One region of the Paenibacillus sp. AK121 genome, then DNA from elsewhere that is predicted to be linked to it. Evidence: riboswitches for the same ligand, from Rfam matches in the RefSeq annotation. Region 1 holds a riboswitch; each other region holds the start of a gene.
The links. Region 1 has a riboswitch for glycine ahead of KSP24_RS12760 (alanine/glycine:cation symporter family protein). Riboswitches for the same ligand answer to the same signal wherever they lie in the genome.

Region 2: linked by a shared signal. The riboswitch ahead of sdaAB (L-serine ammonia-lyase, iron-sulfur-dependent subunit beta) and the one ahead of KSP24_RS12760 (alanine/glycine:cation symporter family protein) in region 1 are both predicted to bind glycine.
Region 3: linked by a shared signal. The riboswitch ahead of gcvT (glycine cleavage system aminomethyltransferase GcvT) and the one ahead of KSP24_RS12760 (alanine/glycine:cation symporter family protein) in region 1 are both predicted to bind glycine.

What each region holds. Positions count from the first base shown of each region.
Region 1 is NZ_JAHPJM010000006.1:67,116-75,011, reverse strand. It holds gene licT (BglG family transcription antiterminator LicT) at 1-472, opposite strand, end outside; gene KSP24_RS12770 (LacI family DNA-binding transcriptional regulator) at 708-1,679, opposite strand; gene KSP24_RS12765 (glycoside hydrolase family 1 protein) at 1,889-3,346, shown strand; glycine riboswitch at 3,514-3,598, shown strand; glycine riboswitch at 3,610-3,705, shown strand; gene KSP24_RS12760 (alanine/glycine:cation symporter family protein) at 3,852-5,270, shown strand; gene KSP24_RS12755 (sensor histidine kinase) at 5,396-6,097, opposite strand; gene KSP24_RS12750 (LytR/AlgR family response regulator transcription factor) at 6,415-7,161, opposite strand; gene KSP24_RS12745 (radical SAM/SPASM domain-containing protein) at 7,831-7,896, shown strand, end outside.
Region 2 is NZ_JAHPJM010000016.1:14,578-22,473, forward strand. It holds gene KSP24_RS22100 (Ig-like domain-containing protein) at 1-88, shown strand, start outside; gene sdaAA (L-serine ammonia-lyase, iron-sulfur-dependent, subunit alpha) at 248-1,147, opposite strand; gene sdaAB (L-serine ammonia-lyase, iron-sulfur-dependent subunit beta) at 1,137-1,826, opposite strand; glycine riboswitch at 2,038-2,152, opposite strand; gene KSP24_RS22115 (DUF6359 domain-containing protein) at 2,367-3,971, shown strand; gene KSP24_RS22120 (ABC transporter ATP-binding protein) at 4,300-5,331, shown strand; gene KSP24_RS22125 (ABC transporter ATP-binding protein) at 5,309-6,235, shown strand; gene opp4B (oligopeptide ABC transporter permease) at 6,249-7,217, shown strand; gene KSP24_RS22135 (ABC transporter permease) at 7,255-7,896, shown strand, end outside.
Region 3 is NZ_JAHPJM010000001.1:86,448-94,343, reverse strand. It holds gene KSP24_RS00410 (BglG family transcription antiterminator) at 1-114, opposite strand, end outside; gene KSP24_RS00405 (PTS mannitol transporter subunit IIBC) at 198-1,676, opposite strand; gene gcvH (glycine cleavage system protein GcvH) at 2,103-2,501, opposite strand; glycine riboswitch at 2,891-2,991, shown strand; glycine riboswitch at 2,994-3,090, shown strand; gene gcvT (glycine cleavage system aminomethyltransferase GcvT) at 3,170-4,270, shown strand; gene gcvPA (aminomethyl-transferring glycine dehydrogenase subunit GcvPA) at 4,394-5,749, shown strand; gene gcvPB (aminomethyl-transferring glycine dehydrogenase subunit GcvPB) at 5,746-7,242, shown strand; gene ptsP (phosphoenolpyruvate--protein phosphotransferase) at 7,371-7,896, opposite strand, start outside.

The DNA.
Region 1 (7,896 bases):
ATGCAATAAATCCCGCTTCGTCTTCGCCCAATTTTACACCGAGCGTATTTTCTATTTTTTGCAGAGCATCCAGTCCAACTGCAAATTCTTTTTTGTAAAAGCGTTTAATTTCATACAGCATCGCGTTTTTGAGTGCTAATCCTTTTTCTTCCCGCTGTATGGCAAAATGAATATGGTCGGTCAATGTTAAATAAATGTTATCACTTAACTCCGTATCCAGCACTTCTGCTGCATGGGTCACGATTTCATTCACGACCTCCAGATGAGACACGGGAATATCGTTCAGCAGCTCAGTTAGTCTGGCCGTGAACTCGTTTTCATTTAACATGAAAATCTTATCTATTTTATGATCATCGACTTGGTCGCCAGCCACCTTTTTGAAGGAAATACCTCTTCCCATGACGATAACCTCTTTGCCTTTATCGTTTTTAGTCAACAGGACGTTGTTATTGAGCACCTTCTCAATAATCATTGAAGTTCCCCCCTCCCATCCTTTACCAATAAAAAATGCCCAAGCACAATTCAATACTATTGTTAACAATAGCACTCAATTGAACTCAGGCATTGCCCGCATCACCGGTCACAATCCTTCGATATAGTGCTATTGTAGCACAAAAAAAAGCGATTTCAATATATTTTATTCTCTTTCGACAAAAAAATATTTTATATTAAGGCCCATTTGCCTAGTTTGCGAGTCAACAGTAACTTTAAGTGGTCGTACGCTCAATGAGGCTGTACTCCAGCGAATGAAGCTCCACTTGGCGTCCAATCAGCTGAGGAGAAAGCATGAAAAAAGCATTTTGTGCCTGAGCCATTATGGGATTTTGAACCGTTGTAATTCCCATCGTGTGCGCCAGCTCCGTGTTATCAAACCCAACAATCGCCAGATCTTCTGGTACCTTTAGCAATTGTCTGCGCGCTTCGCAGAGAATGCCCACTGCTACATAATCGTTAGCACACAAAATAGCCTCCGGAAATTCCTCACGATGCTGTAATAAATTGCGCACAACCTGTTCGCCGTCACGAATGTTATAAATAGAAGAATAGTTCCAGTGCTGCAACACTGGCAGATTGTGTTCACTCATGATCTGCTCATAAGCACGTTGTCTGCTGTGAGTATTGATGCTGCTCGGACGACCAAAAGCATTGGCTATACGTGTATAACCTTTTTGTATCAAATGTTTGAGCGCTAACATATATCCTTCATACTGATCCATTGCGACGGAGCGAATATCGGTATGCTCCATTCGTTGCCATGCCACGATCGGTCCATATTTGCAATAAGTACTCAAAAAATCAGTGTCATTCACGCAGGAAATGATGACCAGCGCATCGACTCTTTTTCTTTTTAAATCCTCGAAAGCTTGAAGCTCTTTCTTTTTGTCTTCTCCCGAAGTATAAATAATGGTTTGAAATTCATATTGTCCTGCGATTTCTACAAAGCTGTCCAGAAATGCCAGAACAATTTCATTAATAGTTGATGTGATGATACCAATCTGAAGCGTTTGGCCCTTGGATAAAGAAATCGCATTCCGATTAGGAACATAATCTAATTCCTGCATGATTTTTAAAATTTTAGTTCTGGTTTCGTGGCTTACATGGGGGGACTGATTTAACACTCTGGATACCGTAGCTTTGGAAAAGCCCGCCAGTTTTGCAATTTGATCAAGATTCGACATGATGCTTCTCCTCACCTAAGAAAAAAATACTTGACATGAAACGCGTTACAACAATTAGGATGCTTATGAGGGCATTACGTCTATTTTAAAGCATCTATCGGTGCATTTCAAAGGATAACGGTCACCGTTAGTTATTGATTCGCATTGCAGCACCTGATGGGTTATTGACTAGAGTGAAAACATTAGATAAGAAAAGAGGTTTTCATACCATGACGAAGACGCTAAAAGGATTCCCGCAAAACTTCCTATGGGGCGGGGCAACTGCAGCCAACCAATTGGAAGGTGCTTTTGACGTAGATGGAAAAGGCCTGTCCAGCGCAGACATGATAGCCTATGTACCTAAGGCAGAACGTAAAAACGATCATGCTATAGAAATTTCGTCTGAACGACTGGAGGACATCTTGGCAGGGAAGGTAAACGCCCGTTTTCCAAAGCGTGAAGGAGTGGACTTCTACCACCGCTACAAAGAAGATATTGCTTTGTTTGCAGAAATGGGCTTTAAAGTATTCCGGATGTCCATCCACTGGTCGCGGATTTTCCCGAATGGATATGATGCCGAGCCGAATGAAGCAGGATTGCAATTTTACGACAATGTATTCGATGAGCTGCGCAAGTATGGTATTGAGCCGTTGGTAACATTGTCACATTATGAAACACCGCTAGGTCTGACACAGAAGTATAATGGCTGGTTGGGACGCGAAGTCGTAGATCATTACGTAAAATATGCCGAAACGGTATTTACACGCTATAAGGATAAAGTAAAATACTGGCTGACCTTTAACGAAATCAATGTCATGACTATGAGTCCGTTTACTGGCGGCGGTGTGGTTATTGACCGTGTAGAAAACAAGCAACAAGCGATATATCAAGCATTGCACCATCAATTTGTAGCAAGTGCACTGGCGACCAAACGGGGACATGAGATCATTCCGGATGCTCAGATCGGCTGTATGCTGGCTCGCATTGAAAGCTACCCACATACGTGTAACCCAGAGGATATTCTGAAAGCACAGCATGAAAATCAAATGAATCTGTTCTTTACGGATGTGCATGCTCGTGGGGAGTATCCCAACTATATGAACCGCTATTTTGAAGAAAATAATATTGTGATCCAGACAGAACCCGGCGATGCTGAAATTTTGAAAAATAATACGGTTGATTTTATCTCATTTAGCTACTACATGACCTTGGCCGTATCGGCAGGTCCAGAAGGAGAAAAGGCAGCAGGGAACCTGATTGGCGGTGTGAAAAATCCGTATTTGCAGTCCTCCGATTGGGGATGGCAGATTGATCCGATCGGCCTGCGTGTTACACTAAATACGTTTTATGACCGTTACCAAAAGCCGCTGTTCATCGTGGAAAATGGCCTGGGTGCGTACGATAAGGTAGAAGAGGACGGCTCTGTGCATGACACGTATCGCATTGATTACTTGCGTCAGCATATTGCCCAAATGAAGGAAGCCATTGCTGACGGTATTGATCTGATTGGTTACACCAGCTGGGGTCCTATCGACCTTGTGAGCATGTCTACTTCCGAAATGTCCAAGCGCTACGGATTTATTTACGTTGATCTGGATGATGACGGTAACGGAACGCTCCAACGCTCCAAAAAGGACTCATTTAACTGGTATAAAAATGTGATAGCAACCAATGGTGAAGAATTGTAATTCTATATCGTTTTGGCGGGTACAGCAGAGAAAATCCTTAGGATGCAATCTGCTGTACCCGCTTTTTGTATAGACACCCTATTGATTTGTCAGAGGGCTTCACAAATTTTTCACTTGTAATACGCTGAAAGTTTTCTGTATAATAAATAAAAATTTCATATGTCTGGTTGATGTTTGCGGGAGATGGAACGAAAGTTCCGACCGAAGGGGCAAAACTCTCAGGTGCTTAAGCTGATTTACAGCAACAAGCAGGGACCGTAAACGGACAGAACTCTGGAGAGACCCTTAATTGGGCGCCGAAGGTGCACCGCAGATTATCATCTGCTTAAACTCTCAGGCAAAAGGACAGAGACGCGAATAACCTGTGACAGGGAATACTCTAGGCTTTTTAGAGATAAAATCCTGTACAAATTGGTTTATTTTTCGTGCCTTTAACCTCTCCAGGAGTCGAATCAACGGATTTGACTCTTTTTTGTTTTTTAATATGCTGGAGGAGCGGGTTGAAATGAATTTGGTACATTTATTAGAAACAATTGACAGTTGGATGTGGGGAGCGCCGCTTCTAATTCTCGTCATGGGCACTGGGTTGTGGCTAACGATCCGTCTGAAGATGCTTCAGATTATTCGATTGCCCTTAGCGCTCAAGCTAATTGGTAAAGCGCCGGACGAAGGCAGCGGGGATGTCAGTAGCTTTGGAGCATTGAGTACGGCACTCGCAGCTACTGTAGGTACGGGAAGTATCGTCGGTGTCGCAACAGCGATCAAACTGGGTGGGCCCGGTTCATTATTCTGGATGCTGGTTGCAGCTTTTTTCGGGATGGCAACCAAATATGCGGAAGGGTTATTATCCGTTAAATACCGTGTTAAAGACCGGAACGGACAATTTTCGGGTGGACCGATGTATTATATTGAAAACGGGCTTGGCCGCCGTTTCAAGCCGCTGGCGATGTTGTTTGCCTTTTCTGGTATTCTTGTAGCACTATTTGGAATCGGTACTTTTCCGCAAGTAAAGGCTATCGTTTCTTCTACGGAAAGTAGCTTTGGCGTGCCAACAGTAGTTACAGCAATCATTATTTCCGTATTGACGGCTGTTGTTACGATTGGAGGACTCAAAAGTATCGCCAAGGTATCCACAAAGATTGTTCCATTCATGTCGGGGCTCTATATCGTGGTTTGTTTAATCGTACTCATTAAGTTTGCAGGAGAGCTTCCTCATGCGATCGCACTAGTATTACAAGGGGCTTTCTCGACAACATCTGCGACGGGTGGATTTGCCGGAGCCACGATTATGCTGGCAATGCGAAGCGGAGTTGCCAGAGGGATCTTTGCAAATGAAGCTGGTTTGGGAAGTGCGCCAATCGCAGCAGCAGCAGCTAAGACGAAATGGCCCGCAGAACAAGGGCTAATATCCATGACGGGCGTTTTTATCGATACGATGATTATTTGTAATTTGACAGGATTTACATTGCTGGTTACGGGAATATGGAGTGGAAATGATGATGGAGGTCTGATGACTCAGCATGCGTTTTCCAGTGCCTTTCCGGCTGGAGCAGAGCTCGTGACGATTAGCCTTATTTTATTTGCGTTCACAACGATACTTGGCTGGAACTACTACGGGGAACGCTGTGTTGAATATTTGCTTGGGGTCAAGTGGATTAAACCATACCGTTATCTGTTCATCATACTGGTTGCCGGAGGCGCGTTCATCAAGCTCGATGCCATCTGGCTGCTGGCAGATATTTTTAACGCAATGATGGCTTTTCCGAACCTGATTGCATTGCTCGGCTTGTCGGGAATTGTCGTTGCCGAAACTCGCACCTATATGAACTCTTTGTATCCTAATAAGAAAAAGGGCATTCTTGCAGGTGCCAATGTAGGGGCGGCTATCCAAGTAGAAGAAAAAGGACAAACGATCAATTCATAAATAATAAAAGGGAGTGCTCTCAGCCATCACAGGCTTGAGGACACTCCCTTTTAATTGTTATAAGACTGGTATTTACCGACATTTTATTTATTCTGAATAGCCATTAATTCATAATGTTTACAAATCTAAGGGTTATTACATGGAATCATAATCGTAATTTGAAAATTTGAATCCGTAATTGTTGTATTTAAATAACCACCGTACTTCTTTATTACTTGATGGATGTTAAGTAATCCATACCCATGTTTTTTTGAAGGGGAATTGTATGTTTTGGTTGAGAATGCTGTATTGAGACAATTACTTTTTGAATTGCGAACATAAATCCATAGGGCAGAATTATCGGTTAAAATTTCCAAATGAATTGAATGCTCTTTCTTTCTAGGAAGCTGCCTTACAGCTTCAATAGCATTATCGAAAACATTACCTAAGACAATACATAGATCATGACTTCCAATACTAATGTTTGCAGGGTTAATATGGATTTGATGAAAGAAAGCTATCCCACTTTTATCAGCGATGCTGAAAGTGTGATTTACCAAGGCATCAATAACAAGATGTCCTGTTGTTATATGAAGTCGTGGTGATTCTATATTTTCTAGAGTTTGGTTAATGTGATTAACACCCTCTTCCGTCCTCTGTTCTTGTAGACAAGCACGGACAAATATTAACTGTTTTTTGAAATCATGAATACTTCGTTTGATATCACTAAGAGATCGAGTTGTTTCTTTATAATGTTTTTCTTGCATCAGCATTTGCTTTTGAAAAAAGCGTGAGAGGTTTGACTTTTCTATCAGCTTGTCCATTAGAAAGACAATAATTACGTTCATTCCAATAATACATATTATTGACATTATAAGGAATGAATTATATTTCATTAAAGAAAATAAACTATAATGTATGAATAAGTTAAACGATGTTCCTATTAATATTACAAAATAATACATAATCCCTATCTTGTATTTTCTTCCTTTTTTTAAATAATGAACGAATAGTACTATAATAAGTATGAAGTATAAAGAGGCGAAAAGTAAAAAAAGGTTAACTATTGGATTGGAAAAATCACTTTGCTTTGTTGTGCTAAACAAAAATAAAGAGTAATTAGAAAACGAGGTGACATTAATGTAAACGCAATGATTCAAAAAACTCACCCTTCCTGAAAACGAGAAATTATAAAACGAGCATACGCCTCACGAAGCGATTTAGCGTGAGAACGACCTACAGGAAATTCTTGTTGGTTTGACATAATAACAGAAGTAGTTGAAAACTTACGTATATGAACTAAATTCACGATTATTGACCTATGTATAAACACAAACGGATATTTTAATTGTTCATAAACCGCTTTCAACGTTCCGGAAATAAAATAGTTGTGTGAATCCGTTGCAATACAAAGTTCATTATGGATGTAATTGTTTTCACCTTTTGAGATGGCTATGATTTCAGAGTGTCTCAATACAAGATGCTCAGTTTTATTTTTCACAGATAGAAAGTGGGATACTGAAGAACGCATATAATGACATAGTTTATTTATCTTTTCTACAAAGAGTTTATAAGTAAGGGGTTTAAGTAAATATTGAAATGCTTGTACTTCAAAACTTTCTAGCATGTATTCTGGATAGTTAGTTAGAAATATGATTTGAACTTCTCGGTCAGGAAAAAGGCGAATAAGTTTTGCAGTTTCAATTCCCGATAATTCCCTCATTTCAATATCTAACAAGATAATATGAAAGGAGTATCGCTCTTGTGAACTATAAGATTTGATTAGATCTTCCCCCGATAAAAAGAATTGTAGATTAAAATCTAAGGATTCACTTACTGACATACACATGAAAAAGTGTTGTAAAATTTTATGCATTGCGGGATCATCGTCACAAACAGCAACTTGAAACAAATAGACCACCTCAAATATGTTATATAAATCCAGTATATTGTAAAAAAAGTCTATTCGAAGTGATGTTTTACATATGAAAACAATTACCATCAGGTTATGGAATTTTTGTTGGTAAAAGTTTAAATGCATACTTATACTGTGGAGAGGACGTAGCCCAGGCGAGGGAATGGATACGTTCTTTTTTATTGCTTAGAAACCTTATTTTCAGCCTATATAAAAGTATTCAGCTAAAGCTCTACTGGTTAAGTTCGCGTTACGACAACGGCAGGAACAAGCAGCTGCACGCTCCTAGTGCTTTTAATCTTTGCTGCTGTCTCAAGCAGTCTAATCCTTTATTTTCTTTGGACATATAAACAAAGAATTAACAAGTAACGTACTTTGCCATTAAAGAAATATAGGCAACAAAAATATTAATATCACATGAAGCTGACATGTTTGGTCGTTGAGATGGATTTTTTTGCATTTCAGGATACAAGCTTATTTTTTCTTTTTGCCTTATGCTACATTAAAAGCCGAGAAGTAAAAGCTATCTAGGATGCACTGCAAGAATGAAATTTGCAACTCAAAATGAGCGTACATTTTATTTTTAAAACTTATGTGAATTTTGTCACTAATTAATAATCGATTCATAATTACATAGGGACCGTATCCATTCTAAGGAGGGCTAAAATGAAAGCTTCGCAATATAACTTTATTTTTAATGACATTATTGAAAATACCGATAAAACGGTACTT
Region 2 (7,896 bases), on a different contig from region 1:
TAACATTAAAGCACAGGGTAAGGGCAAAGCTGTAATTACAGTAAAATATGCTGGTAAAATGACGAAGGTACAGGTAACCGTTCAGTAATCTGTAACCGACTGAAAAGAAAAAGAGCAAGCATACGTCTAGGGACGGCATGCTTGCTCTTTTCTTTATAAGGGCGAATTCTCTTTCCCTAGGATAATGTGTAGGAGAGATAGTCGCCTTGTTTTATAGAGGAAAAGCAATTGGTTTAAAGCTTAGAAACTATGGCTTATCCTTTTTGACCGATGTGTTGCGAGTAAGGGATTCGGTCAAACGCTTGCCGGTCGGTGTCTGGGCCAAGCCGCCTTTGGCGGTCTCGCGGTGCTTTGACGGCATTGCGCTGCCGACTTCAAGCATCACGTCAATGACTTCGTCAGACGGAATGGCGCTGCGCACACCCGCCAAAGCCATATCCGCTGCGGCAAGTGCGGTCACGGCTCCCAGCCCGTTGCGCACGATACACGGAATCTCGACGAGTCCGGCGACGGGGTCGCATATCAGACCGAGCGTGTTCTTGAGCGCTAGGCCTACGGCGTGAACGGCCTGCTCAGGTGTGCCACCGCGTAGCTCGACCATAGCGCCAGCGGCCATCCCGATGGCTGAACCAATCTCAGCCTGACAGCCTCCCTCCGCGCCGGAAATGAAGGAATTGTTGGCGATGACGTAGCCAATGGCTCCGGCTGCGAACAAGCCGTGCACCATATGCTCATCATCCCAGCCGAACCGCTCCTGCGCACTAATGAACACACCGGGGATGACTCCGCATGAACCTGCAGTGGGCGTGGCGACAATGCGCCCCATGGACGCATTAACCTCCGACACGGAGAGCGCATAAGCCATGGCGAGCGCGGAGGCATCGCCGGAGCAGGTTTCCCCTGTCCGCAGATATTCGGCTAAGCGCTTGCCGTCGCCGCCCGTTAATCCACTGCGGGATACGGTGTCTTGCGTCTGACCGCGATGAACAGCCTCTTTCATGACTTCATAATAATCAGACATTTGGCGGAAAATTTCTTCTTCCGTTGAATTCGTCTCTTGTACCTGCTCTTGAATCATCAGGCGGCCAATCGTGGTGGATTCCTCAGCGCATATAGCGCTGATTTCATGCAGATGGCTAAATCGCATCAGATTCAGCTCCTTTTTTCAAATTAATCATTTTAATTTCGTACATATGTGGTAAGGATTGTAGTTTTGCGATTAATTCAGCCGTAGGAAGACTGTCCGTTTCGATGGCTGTAAGTGCTTCTCCATCCCGGCCTTTGCGATCCACGTGCATATAGGCAATGTTAATGTCAGCGGCGCCGAGCGCTGAAGTCACCGCACCTAATGTACCGGGCTTATCCGAGTGAAGAAGCACCAACGTAGACAGCTCCCCGGTCAGGTTAACTCGGAATTCATTGAGCTGCTGGACATGGATGCTGCCACCGCCGATGGAGGAACCCAGCAGTGTACGCTGATCCTCACCCTTCCACAGCTCAAAACGGACGGTGTTCGGATGGGGGGCGGGTAGTCCGCTGACGGCAAATTCCACGATCATCCCGGCCTGCTCCGCCCATTGCTCGGCATCTGGAATTCGGTGGTCGTCTGTATCGTAATTGAGCAGTCCTGCGATGAGCGCCAGGTCTGTACCGTGTCCTTTGTATGTGTCGGCGAAGGAGCCGTACAGTGTCATGCGGGCACGGTCAGGCTGCGTCCCGAGCCAGTGACGGGCAACGCGTGCAAGCCGCACCGCGCCTGCAGTGTGTGAACTGGAAGGTCCGGTCATGGCCGGACCGATAATGGAAAATACATCTTTGAAACGCATGGTGTGGCCCCCTGTATGTTCTATTACCATAGTATATGGTATTTCCGCGTTTTTGCGCGGCTATGACGGTTCCTAATGCTGACGTACAATGTGAGCGCAAAAAAGGACAGGATAAGGAAGTTTCCCTTATCTCTGTCCTCGTTACCTGAGAGTTTCGTACGGTGTCCTTACCGCCTTACCCCTTGGGTGGCTTGCGCTCTCTCCAGAGTTGCGTCAGATGACGATACATGGACCTGAGAGATTATCCGCCAGCCGGGTGTTGGCGTCTTGCTCCTTCGGTGCCGCCAGCGTGTAAGCCCCTGGACAGACTCTCCCGTCATCTTCATTCGCGTATACCGTTCTACATATCTTTCTTAGCGTAATGTATGCCGTGCTCGGTGTCAATCGCAGGGTTCATTTTTTACATAAACAAGCGAGTTTCCGATAAAAGAGATTAAAATTTACATAATTATGGATGAAATCAGGAAGGAATTAGAAGATAGACAGCTAATCTGATAGAGGACAAGTACATTTATGGAATTATAGGAGGGATATTGACGTATGGTAAAAGGCTTGCGGTTCACAGGTTCACGCTTGAAAGGGGTGCTGCATCTGGCAGCGATCGTATCGCTGCTGATCGGGATCTTCGTTCCATTCGGTCAGGTCAAAGCGGAGGGAGCACTGACAGTAGCCGAGGCACTTCAGCGCCAAGGCAGTGGAGGCACAGTGACGGTGGAAGGTTACATCGTCGGACATGCTACCGGATCGAAAACGGCTAATTTTTCTTCTCCGTTTGCGAATGATTTTAACGTACTGATTGCCGACCAGGCCAATGAACGTAGCACGTCTAATCTATTGGATGTACAGCTGACATCAGCGTACAGAGGGCAATTTGGGCTAACAGGCCATCCTGAGCTGATTGGCAACAAAATCCGTGTGACGGGTACACTCGGCGCCTACAATAATTTTGGTGGAGTGAAAAGCCCAAGCGCTGTTGAACTGGTGAACGGAAGCGAGCCGGGTGAACCAGGTGAACCTGGCGAGCCTAATCCTGGTAACCCGGGTCAACCCGGTACTACACTGCCGGATGGCAAAGGTAAAAAGGTGCTGTTCGATAATACGCACGCACAGACGGCTGGGGCAGCAGATTGGGTCATTGAAGGCGCCTTCTCCGACTTTGCCAATGGACTGCGTAATGTAGGTTTTACAGTGGACCAACTGAACCGTCCCATTCCTTTTACTTATGGAGAACAGGCCATAACCTATGATAAGCTGCGCCAATATGATGTGTTCATCATCGGTGAAGCGAATGTTGCCTTTAAGGCATCCGAGCAGGCTGCCCTGCTGCAATATGTGAATAACGGGGGAAGTGTTTTCTTCATCTCCGACCACTATAATGCGGACCGTAACAAAAACCGTTGGGATTCCTCTGAGGTTATGAATGGCTACCGTCGTGGAGCCTATACTAATCCGGCCAAAGGCATGACTACAGAAGAAGCAGCATCACCGGCGATGCAGGGGTTAACTAGCTCCGATTGGCTGGCAACCAACTTTGGTGTTCGTTTCCGTTACAATGCGCTCGGTGACGTGAATGCTACGGACATTGTAGCCGCAGATCAATCCTTTGGCATTACCAAGGGTGTACGCTCGATTGCCATGCATGCGGGATCTACGCTGGCTATTATTGATCCTACCAAAGCCAAAGGAATTGCCTATATCCCTACAGGTACGAATAAATGGGGCAATGCTGTAGACCAGGGTGTCTATAACGGCGGAGGCCGTGCGGAAGGGCCTTATGCTGCGATCTCCAAGGTAGGTCAAGGCAAGGCAGCATTTATCGGTGATTCATCACCTGTAGAAGATGCTACACCGAAATATGCGCGTGAAGAAAACGGACAGTCGAAAAAGACATATGATGGTTTCAAGGAAGTGGACGATGCCACCTTCCTGGTGCAAACGGTCCAATGGCTTGCGTGGAAGCAGGACTACACCAAATTATCCGATGTGGCAGGTTTAACGCTGGATCAACCGACGAAGCTTCTGCCGTTTGAGGAGCCTGCGGCTTCCACAGAACCGCAACCCGAGCCTTGGTCTGCTCCAGCAGCAGGCTACAAATGGTACGATCCAAAAACGTTCAAGTCGGGCTCCTATGGAGCGGCTTCGTAATAAACGTAAAGAATTCAGTGTGAGTGGTTGGGTGCTAGTTTGCCGTTTGATCCTCTGTAGGGGATCAAACGGCTTTTTTGTGATGAAAATTAACCTGTGGTTGGTTATTTGATTACATTTTGTGCCAGGAAAGTCGCGCTACTGCTGGATCATTGATTTTTTAAATGATGTTGATAGCATAATCTTAATTGATATATCCATATACTGGTGATAGGATGTATTCAAATTATTCCGACAAAAACGGTATGTAATGTTCATGAGAGGTTTTAAACATCAAACATGGTGAGAATAAGCGGGACAAGACCATGGAGAATGGAGGAAGCGCGCATTGAATATCAAACCCGTGTTGGAGATTAAGGGATTATCCGTATCTTTTCGCATCAAGGATCAATATCACCCCGCAGTCGACCATCTGGATCTGACGGTCAATCCCAATGAAGTGCTGGCTGTAGTCGGAGAATCCGGTTGTGGCAAAAGCGCGCTGGCGCTTTCGATCCCACAACTGCATGACATGGAGCGAACACGTGTCGAAGGAAAGGTCCTTTTTAAAGGCACGGATCTGATCCGTCTCTCCTCAGGGCAAATGAATAAAATCCGCGGAGCGGGCATTGGCATGATCTTTCAGGACCCGCTGACAGCACTTAACCCGTTAATGTGCATTGGTAAGCAGATCGAGGAAAATCTCGATTATCATACGTCCCTATCTACGAAGCAAAAAAGGGAACGTGTACTGGAGCTACTGGAAAGCGTGGATATACCCAACCCCGTACGTGTGTATGAACAGTATCCGCATGAACTTTCAGGAGGGATGCGCCAGCGTGTGATGATCGCGATTGCCATAGCTTGCCGACCCTCTCTTATTATTGCAGATGAGCCGACGACTGCGCTCGATGTAACCATTCAATCGCAAATTCTTGACTTGCTCAAACAGCTTCAACAGGAGACCGGAAGCGGAATTATTCTGATTACGCACGATCTTGGCGTTGTGGCCGAAGTAGCCGACCGTGTGGTGGTCATGTATGCCGGAGAAATCGTGGAAAGCGCAGATGTTTTTGAATTATTTCGGCATCCGCAGCATCCGTATACGCGTTCCTTGCTAGCCTCCATGCCGGGATCGCATACCAAGGGAGAACCGCTGCATGTCATCGGTGGTATTGTTCCCTCCTTGCAAGATATTCCTCGCAATAGCTGTCGCTTTGCTTCGCGTATTCCCTGGATTCAGCAGAGAATGCATGAAGACCATCCCCGATTAAGTGAAATTTCTCCCGGCCATTGGGTCCGCTGTACATGTTACCAGCATTTTCATTTTGAAGACGAGACAAAGGGAGAGGCTGCTCATGGCACTACTAGAGATAAATGATTTGAAGGTTCATTATCCGGTGCGCGGCGGTTTTTTCCAGCGTGTCGTTGATCAGGTAAAAGCAGTGGATGGCGTGTCGATCAGCATAGAGGCAGGCCAAACATACGGGCTAGTAGGAGAATCCGGCTGTGGAAAGACGACGACAGGAAGAACGATTATCGGCCTGAATAAGCTGACGAGCGGACAGATTCTTTTTAATGGCAAGGATCTTACGGCCCTGAGTCGTAATAACCGCCATCCGCTGCGTAGAGACATTCAGATGATTTTTCAGGACCCCTATTCTTCGCTTAACCCGCGCAAGCGCGTATTGGATGTCATTGCTGAACCACTGCGAAACTTTGAAAGGCTGAGTAATGAGGAAGAACGGCGGAAAGTACAGATGCTGCTGGAAAAGGTTGGCTTGAACGCTGATGCGGCCTACAAATATCCGCATGAATTTTCCGGGGGACAGCGGCAAAGGATCGGGATTGCGCGTGCGCTGACATTAAACCCAAAACTGATTATTGCAGATGAGCCCGTATCAGCGCTTGACGTTTCTGTGCAGGCACAGGTGCTTAATTTTATGAAGGATGTGCAGCGGGAGTTCAAATTGACGTATTTGTTCATTAGTCATGACCTGGGGATTATCCGCCATATGTGCGACCAAATCGGCATCATGTACCGAGGTCGCTTAGTGGAACAGGGGAGCGAGCAAGATATTTATGAGCGTCCACAGCATTTGTATACCCAGCGGCTTATTGCCACCATTCCCAGTATCGATCCTGCGAAACGGCTGGAAAATGCTCAAAAAAGGCAAAAGCTTTTATCCTCTTACAAGTCAGAGCTGCCCAAACATCTAGACGCGAGTGGAAAGCCGTTTGCACTAAAGTCAGTAAGTTCATCCCATCAAGTCGCGCTACCATAAGGGGGGACAGGATATGTGGAAATTTACAATGCGCCGGCTGCTGGTTATGATCCCTCAACTTTTTGCACTGAGTGTGCTTATATTTTTCCTAGCTAAGGCTATGCCAGGGGATGCCCTGACAGGGCTCATCACTTCAACTCCCAATCTAAATCCGGCTGCACTGGAAGAACAGCGGCAAAGACTGGGATTGAATGACCCGGTGTGGGTGCAGTATGGGAACTGGCTCGTCCAGCTTGCTCATGGGGATCTGGGCAAATCTTATGTACATAAAATTAGCGTTACCGATTTGATTGGCAGTCGTTTGGGGAACACGTTCTTTCTGGGTGTTGTGATTCTGGTTCTAACGTATCTGATCGCCATTCCGCTGGGAGTACTCAGCGGTCGTTATCAGCATAGTCTGCTGGATAAAACCGTGGTCGGGTATACCTATCTCAGCTTTGCGACACCTCTATTTATACTCGCATTGCTGTTGTTGTACGTGTTTGGGTTCAGGCTTGGCTGGTTTCCAACCAGCGGCAGTGTGGATGTAGGTGTAGAGCCGGGGACATGGTCATATTACGTGAATAAGTCATATCACCTCATTCTACCGGCGGTTACAGGCGCATTACTCAGTACAACGGCTACGATTCAGTATTTGCGCAATGAGGTCATTGACACACGTCTGAAGGATTTTGTGAAAACGGCGCGTTCCAAGGGGGTACCCGAAGGAAAGATCTATTCCCGTCATATTTTCAAAAACTCTTTATTACCTATTGCTGCTTTCTTGGGCTACGACCTGACGGGTGTGATTGCGGGCAACGTTTTCCTAGAATCTATTTTTGGTTATCCGGGGTTGGGCCAGCTATTTCTTCAGTCCATCACCCAACGGGACTTTTCAGTTGTGAACGCACTGGTCATGATCTCCGGCTTCTTGGCACTATTAGGGACCCTTTTATCTGATGTCATCCTAAGCAAGGTCGATCCCCGCATTCGAATTGAATAGAGAACAAGTCTAGAGAAAAGGAGGGATTATGGTGTCTATGCAGGTGGAGGAAGTCTTCTCGCCGGAAATCATTCGTAAATCACCGTCTAGCTGGTCTGTACTGCGTCGTGAACTCGTACGTGACAAAATGGCCTTGATTTCCATTGGATTTGTGGCTCTGTTCTTGATTTTTATATATGCCTCTGTCCTGTTTGTCAATCAGGATGTAGTCACGACGGTCGATCTGGGCGCGATCCGCGAAGCTCCCGGTTCAGTGCATTGGCTGGGTACGGACCGAGCGGGCAGGGATATATTCGGCCAGCTGGTCATTGGGGCCCGCAATTCCTTTACCATTGGCTTTACGATTACTTTGTTATCCGCCGCCATCGGCTTGACGCTGGGCTTACTGGCTGGGTTTTATGGAGGACTGGTTGATAACATCATCATGCGAATTATTGATTTTATCCTGGTGCTTCCATTCTTGATGCTGGTTATCGTATTTGTCAGCATTGTGCCCAAAAGCGGCATAGGTTCCTTTATTTTTATTATGACTGCCTTTTTATGGATTGGAAAAGCGCGCCTGATCCGGGCCAAGGTGCTGTCTGAGCGGGAACTGGACTACGTGCAGGCTTCCAAAACCCTTGGCACACCCAATTGGAAGATCATCTGGTTGGGTGTGCTGCCCAATCTCAGCTCTGTT
Region 3 (7,896 bases), on a different contig from region 1:
ATGAACCGTCCTTGTGCTGACATTGATCTTCTCAGCAATTTCCCCGGCCGTAACCTCTTGGGGCTGCTCCAAAAGATACTCTACGATGTCAGATTGTCGTTTCGTAATATTCATAAGCGCATACCGTTCCTTCCCAAGCTCTCATCCCTTCCAGCAGGAAATACAAACTGTATACAGCCGGCCTGACTTTATGGGGATTAAGAATCGGATTTTAGCCGTTCAACTAGCGCTTCGTATTCAGGGCTCTTCAGGAAATTGTCAATGGAAATGTGCTCAGCATTCGGGGCTACCGTTTTAGCCCGGTCTGTCAACGTTTTTTGTGTAATGACAATATCCGCATCCTGTGGAATTTCACTGATTGCCGTATTCGTTACCGTAACGCCCACGCCCGCCTGTTTCATTTTTTTGCGCAAAATTGAGGCTCCCATGGCGCTTGAACCCATACCTGCATCACAGGAAAAGACAATTTTATTCACCTCGGATTTATCCTTAAGCGTTCGATCTGCGGCAATCTCGGCAGCACGATCGGATGCGCGGTTATCTTCCATTACAGTGGCGTTAGCGCTTGCACCCTTGCTTTGATTTTTCATATCTTTCAGACGGGATGCAGCTTCCTCCAGCCCCTCTTCTTTTTGCTTACCAGTTTTGAGTAATACTGCGGCAACCGCAAAGGATACGACCGCAGCTGCGATAACTCCGCTCAGCATCGGCAAATATCCGCCTTTGGGTGTCATCAGGAAGTAAGCAATGATACTGCCTGGTGAAGGAGCAGCAACCAGTCCGGCACCTGTCAACATAAAACAGAAGGTTCCCACAACGCCCCCTGCTATAGCAGCGAGAATCAGAATCGGCTTCATCAAAATATAAGGGAAATAAATTTCATGAATCCCGCCGAAAAAATGAATAATGACTGCACCAGGAGCAGACGACTTCGCAGAGCCTTTACCGAACAGGCAATAGGCCAGCAAAATACCGAGTCCCGGGCCAGGATTGGATTCAAGCATGAACAAAACGGATTTTCCTGTTCTTGAAGCTTCCTCCAGCGCAATCGGACTCAATACTCCATGATTCAGTGCGTTGTTGAGAAATAATACTTTTCCGGGCTCAATAATGAGATTGACAAGCGGCAGTAGCCCTGCGTTCACGAGGAACTGTACCCCTGTCGACAACACTTGACTGATGGTTTGCACGACCGGGCCGATCGCCACATGCGCTAGTAATGCTAGAATGGCACCGATAATCCCAGCCGAGAAATTATTGACCAGCATTTCAAAACCTGATTTGACTTTGCCCTCAATGGCCTTATCGAACTTCTTCAATATCCATGCAGCCAGCGGACCAGCTACCATCGCGCCCAGGAACATCGGGATATCGGCCCCCACAATGACCCCCATCGTCATAATGGCACCGATCACACCTCCACGCTGTCCGTGAATCATCGTGCCTCCCGTGTAACCGATCAGCAGTGGCAGCAAATAATTTTTCATCGGATCAACCAGTTGTGCAAAACCCTCATTTGGGAACCACCCGGTCGGAATAAAAAGGGCCGTAATTAATCCCCATGCGATAAAGGCTCCCATATTGGGCATAACCATACCGCTGAGAAAGCGGCCAAAACGCTGTACGGCGACACGAGCGCCACCGTTTGAACTGGACTTTGTGTCCACTGTGCTCATATTCATATCCTCCTTGTGAGTAAATAGCATCACTACCTTTTCTTAAAATTCATACTAAATGACAGCGCTATCTTCATCAACGAAATGAAAACGTACTTTCGTCATGAACGTTGATGACAACATTTAAATTTAAAGTAACGACAAGGCATTATACCTGCATAATTCTTCTTAATATGGCCGATAACAATAGAAATTAGTCGAAAAAACACTGTTGTAAATCTACACAATTTTATAGTGATGCTCTCTTCTAAGTCTGAGCAAACAACGTAAATACGTCTTCTAAAAGACAACAAAAAATAGCCGCTATGTCAGGTCATAGCGACTATTTTATACAAAAACTGAGCGGACTAACGATGCTCTTATTTAATTCAATATCCATATAAAAAATCAGAAATAAAGCGCTATTATTTCATGCTGTATTGCTCATTATTGCTCATCCGAAATCAACTGCTCGTACTGCTCCGCAGACAGCAACTTGCCCAGAGCTTCCTCGACATCATTGCTCATCTCTACTTCGATCATCCACCCCTCTTCATAGGGTGATTCATTCACCAACTCAGGTGTACTTTCCAGAGCTTCATTTACTTTCAAAACGGTTCCCGTCACCGGAGCAAAAAGATCGGATACGGTCTTCACCGATTCAATTGTACCAATCTCCGTCCCCTGTCCAATCGTTGTTCCCGCCCCAGGTAATTCCACAAAAACAATATCACCCAATTGATGCTGTGCAAAGTCTGTAATGCCGATCCGCAACGTCCCATCCACTGTGCGCTGAACCCACTCATGTTCGTCTGTATACCAAAGTTGCTGTTTCACTTCACTCATCCTGCTTCGCCTCACTTCCACATGAATAAAATGCTTTTGATCACCTGTATTAGACAAGTTAAGATTATGACAACAAGAACACCCATGTCAATAATACTAACAAAACTACTCCATACCAACTCATATAGCGCAGTCTATAAAAAAATGATAACTTGTAACAAACGCTTACATATCCTTATTTATACAATAAATGTTTTCCATATTGTTTTATATGACATTTTTATTGACATTTTGAATGGATTTGCGTATTAATGGGTTATAGTAATTGCTTTGAAAATACCTCGACAACTGCAAACGCGGATGAACGCGGAGGGAGAGACTACCAAAAATATTCGCATCGCTGTTGTCGTTTGTGAGACAGTTGGGCACGCGAATCGGATCAAGTTGTTATCTGCAAAGCCGGTTAACATACCGTTGATCCAAAAGGTAGCGCCGAAGGAGTAAACTTGCATTGCAGGTGAATCTCTCAGGCAAAAGGACCTCTGCCGGACGCATCTCTGGAGAGCATCCGTGAAAAGAGCGGATCACCCAAGGGGAAACCTGGTTCACACCGGGGTAACTTTCTGGTATCAAGGACAGAGCTGAAAGAAGAGTATGGACTGCCGTCTATACGTTTCTTTTAGCCTGTCTTTTTTGTTTAGCCGATTACACTGGATAGGAGTGGAAAAATGTCTAATTTGCGAAGAACACCACTATATTCGTCCTACGGGACGCAGCCCGGGGTTCGTTGTATTGACTTTGGCGGGTGGGAACTCCCCGTTCAGTTTAGCGGCATTCAAAAGGAGCATGAGGCCGTCCGACAACGTGCAGGTTTATTCGATGTATCGCATATGGGCGAGTTCTTGGTTGAAGGCAAAGAAGCTGAGGCTTTTTTGCAACAGGTAACCACAAATGATGTCAGCCAGTTGGAACCGGGCCAAGCACAATATTCACTCCTGTGTTACCCCGATGGAGGCGTAGTCGATGACTTGCTTGTATATTGCAAAGGACCAGAGCGCTACATGCTCGTTGTGAATGCCTCCAACATCGACAAAGATTGGGATTGGCTCATACGCCACGTACCAGCATCGGTTCATCTGGAGAATGTGTCTGATGCGATAGCATTGTTGGCATTACAAGGACCGGAAGCAGCACGTATTACCGCAGCCGTGACAGATACAGATATTACGAATCTGGCATCTTTCCGATTCCATGAGAACGTGCAATTGTTCGGAGCAAAAGCACTTGTCTCGCGAACTGGATATACCGGTGAAGACGGTTTTGAATTTTATATCCCTGCTGAGGAAGCACCCGCCGTGTGGGATGGTTTGCTTCGTTGCGGTGAATCGTATGGACTGATTCCCGCTGGACTTGGTGCTCGCGATACGCTGCGCTTCGAGGCACGGCTACCGTTGTACGGACAGGAGTTATCTGCCACAATTTCACCGCTTGAGGCTGGGTTAGGTTTCTTCGTCAAGCTAAATAAAGGAGATTTTATCGGCAGGGAAGCACTGCAACGTCAAAAAGAACAAGGAATTCCTCGCAAGTTAATCGGGCTGGAAATGATTGACCGCGGTATCCCGCGCGCTCATTATCCGGTGTTCGCTGAAGGTCAACACATCGGTGAGGTCACAACGGGTACTCAATCGCCCACCTTGAAGCGTAATCTGGGGCTGGCCCTGGTGGACAGTCGTTTTAGCACCCTATCGACACCGCTGGAGGTCGAAATTCGTGGTAAACGCCTGCGTGCGGAAGTGGTCCCAGCCCCCTTTTATAAACGGCTACGCTGATCTTAATCCTCTTCATTCTAAAAAAGCGATCATGTCAGATATAAAATTCTGGATTTTCCAATTAAGACTATGTATTAGCTAATTTACTATCTAAATTTTGCTTTTCGAAAGGAGCCAGAACCTATGAAGCAGCATCGCTATCTCCCCATGACCGAACAAGACCAAACCGAAATGCTGCGTGTGGTGGGCGTATCATCCATTGATGATTTATTCAGTGACATTCCAGAGGCTATTCGATACCAAGGGGAACTCCCTCTTTCCTCTCGGCTCGACGAAAGAGCCTTAACTCGCCACATGGCCGAGCTAGCCGGACACAACGCCAATGCAGATACACATGCTAGCTTTCTTGGTGCAGGTATTTATGATCATCATATTCCATCCGTTATCCAACACATCACCTCACGTTCCGAATTTTACACAGCCTACACCCCCTATCAGCCGGAAGTAAGCCAGGGCGAGCTGCAAGCCATTTTTGAATTCCAGTCGTATATTTGCGAATTGACAGGTATGGCGGTAGCTAATGCCAGCATGTACGATGGGGCTACAGCTCTGGCGGAAGCGGGCTCATTGGCCGCTTCCGCCACGCGTCGTAAACAAATTATCGTATCAAGGTCTGTCCATCCAGAGGCACGTCAGGTATTGGCAGCCTATGCACGCGGATTGGATTTGGACATTGTGGAAATCGGCTGTTCGGATGGCGTAACGGATGTCGATGCGCTAGCCACGGCCGTATCGGAACAGACGGCGGCTGTTTTGATCCAAAATCCCAACTTTTTCGGAGCCGTGGAAAATCTGAAGCCGATGGCTGACCTCATCCATGCGCATCAAGGGCTTATGGTTGTTAGTGCCAATCCACTGGCACTAGGCTTGCTAGAGACCCCTGGTAAGCAAGGCGCGGATATTGTTGTAGGAGACGCGCAGCCACTTGGGATCTCATCCTCCCTCGGTGGTCCGACCTGCGGTTATTTTGCCGTTTCCCAGGCGCATATGCGCCGTATCCCTGGACGTATCGTAGGCCAAACCACAGATCGTAACGGCAAACGCGGCTTCGTGCTGACCTTGCAAGCGCGGGAACAGCATATCCGCCGCGAAAAGGCCACGTCTAACATTTGCTCCAATCAAGCGTTGCTCGCTTTATCTGCATCTGTATATTTGTCTGTCATGGGTAGACAGGGGATCAAGGAAGTAGCCGAGCTAAATTTGCATAAAAGCCGTTATGCGTTAGAGCAATTGCTGAGCTTGAAAGGTGTATCTACCTCGTTTAACGCACCAACCTTTAATGAGTTTGCCCTTAAACTGCCTGAGGGTACAGATATGAGCAAACTCCAGGCCGAGCTGCTAGCTGCCGGATTTATCGCTGGCTACGATTTGGGCCGGGACTATGAGGAACTTGCTGGTCACATGCTGATTGCCGTGACGGAGCAAAGAACCAAAGAAGAGATTGACCAATTTGTACACACCTTGGGGGGATTGCTATGACACACACCGGACAGGATCAGAAACAAGAACTGTTAAAGGAACACGATCAAACGCTCATTTTTGAATTGAGCCGTCCGGGTCGCATCGCTTATTCCCTTCCTGAGTGCGATGTTCCCCGTCGTCCGGTGGCAGAGCTTTTGCCGGATTATGCGCTGCGCAGCGAACCTGCGGCATTACCCGAGGTATACGAAGTAGATGTTATTCGCCATTATACCGCCCTGTCCCAGCGCAATTTTGGCGTCGACAACGGATTTTATCCGCTTGGCTCGTGTACGATGAAATACAATCCGAAGGTGAATGAGGATGTTGCCCGTTACGCAGGCTTTGCTAAAATTCACCCATATCAGCCGGAATATAGCATCCAGGGGGCTATGGAGCTGCTGCATACGCTCCAAAATGATCTGGCTGCGTTGACCGGCATGGATGCCGTCACGCTTCAGCCCGCTGCTGGCGCCCATGGCGAATGGACCGGGCTGATGATGATCCGCTCTTACCACGAAGCACGTGGCGAGCGACGTACCAAGGTGCTCGTGCCGGATTCATCGCACGGAACGAACCCCGCCAGTGCAACCGTCGCGGGTTTCGAGACAATCACCCTTCCCTCCACCCCAGAGGGGCTGGTGGATCTGGATGCGCTGCGTCAAGCCGTAGGCAACGACACCGCTGCGCTCATGCTGACCAATCCGAACACGCTTGGTCTGTTCGAGAAGCAAATCACTGATATTGCCGCAATTGTGCATGACGCAGGTGGCCTGCTCTACTATGACGGCGCAAATTCCAATGCTATCATGGGGATTACCCGCCCTGGGGATATGGGCTTTGATGTGGTGCATCTCAATTTGCACAAAACGATGAGTACTCCGCACGGTGGAGGGGGCCCCGGCGCTGGACCCGTCGGCGTAAAGCAGCGACTGATTTCCTTTCTGCCCAAGCCGCTTGTCGTACGTGATCCGCAGGGTATGTACCGCTGGGATCGAGAGCAGGGAGATTCTATTGGGCGGGTCAAAGCCTTTTATGGCAACTTCGGCATTCTCGTCCGTGCCTATGCCTATATCCGTAGCTACGGCCCTGATGGCTTGAAGCGAGTGTCCGAATGTGCTGTACTCAATGCCAACTACATGATGCATCGGCTGGCTCCGTATTTTGACCTGCCTTATCCCGGGCATTGTAAACACGAATTTGTCATGTCGGGGCGAGGCTTGAAGAAGTTTGGAGTGCGCACGCTTGATGTAGCCAAACGGTTGCTTGATTTCGGTTACCATCCACCTACCATTTATTTTCCGCTGAATGTAGAGGAATGCATCATGATCGAGCCGACGGAAACAGAAAGTAAAGAGACGCTTGATGCTTTTGTCGACACTATGATTCATATTGCGCGCGAAGCCGAGGAGAACCCTGAGCTGGTGCTCAATGCCCCCTATACCACTCCAGTCACGCGCCTGGATGAAACCACTGCAGCCCGTAAACCTGTGCTGAATTGCGCATGTAGTTAAGATTAAATTCAACCCAACAATTCAAAGCATACAAAAAAGCCGGTATCTGTTGAGATACCGGCTGCTGTATGTATACAGCAATTTTTGTTGGAAAAAGATATAACCTTTGAAAAATGTGATACCCTTCCTTATGCTTCGATGCTTTGAACCAATTCAACAACCTGCTCAGCTGTTTGCATATCCAGAGCTTTTGTAGCCAATTTCTCCATGTCCGCACGGGACAACTTAGAGATTTGACTACGTGCTGGCAGAATGGAAGTTGCGCTCATGCTGAACTCATCAAGTCCCAGACCCAGCAGCAACGGAATTGCTGTGGTGTCTCCTGCCATTTCACCACACATACCAACCCAACGTCCTTCACGGTGAGCGGCATCAATAACCATTTTCACCAGACGCAAAATGGATGGGTTATATGGTTGATACAGGTAAGAAACTCGTTCGTTCATACGATCTGCTGCCATGGTGTATTGAATCAGATCGTTAGTACCGATACTAAAGAAATCCACTTCTTTTGCGAATTGGTCAGCCAATACCGCTGTGGAAGGAATTTCTACCATGATGCCCAGCTGAATTTCTTCAGACACGGATACACCCTCGGCTACCAACTTTTCTTTTTCCTCCAACAAAACAGCTTTAGCTTCACGGAATTCGTTC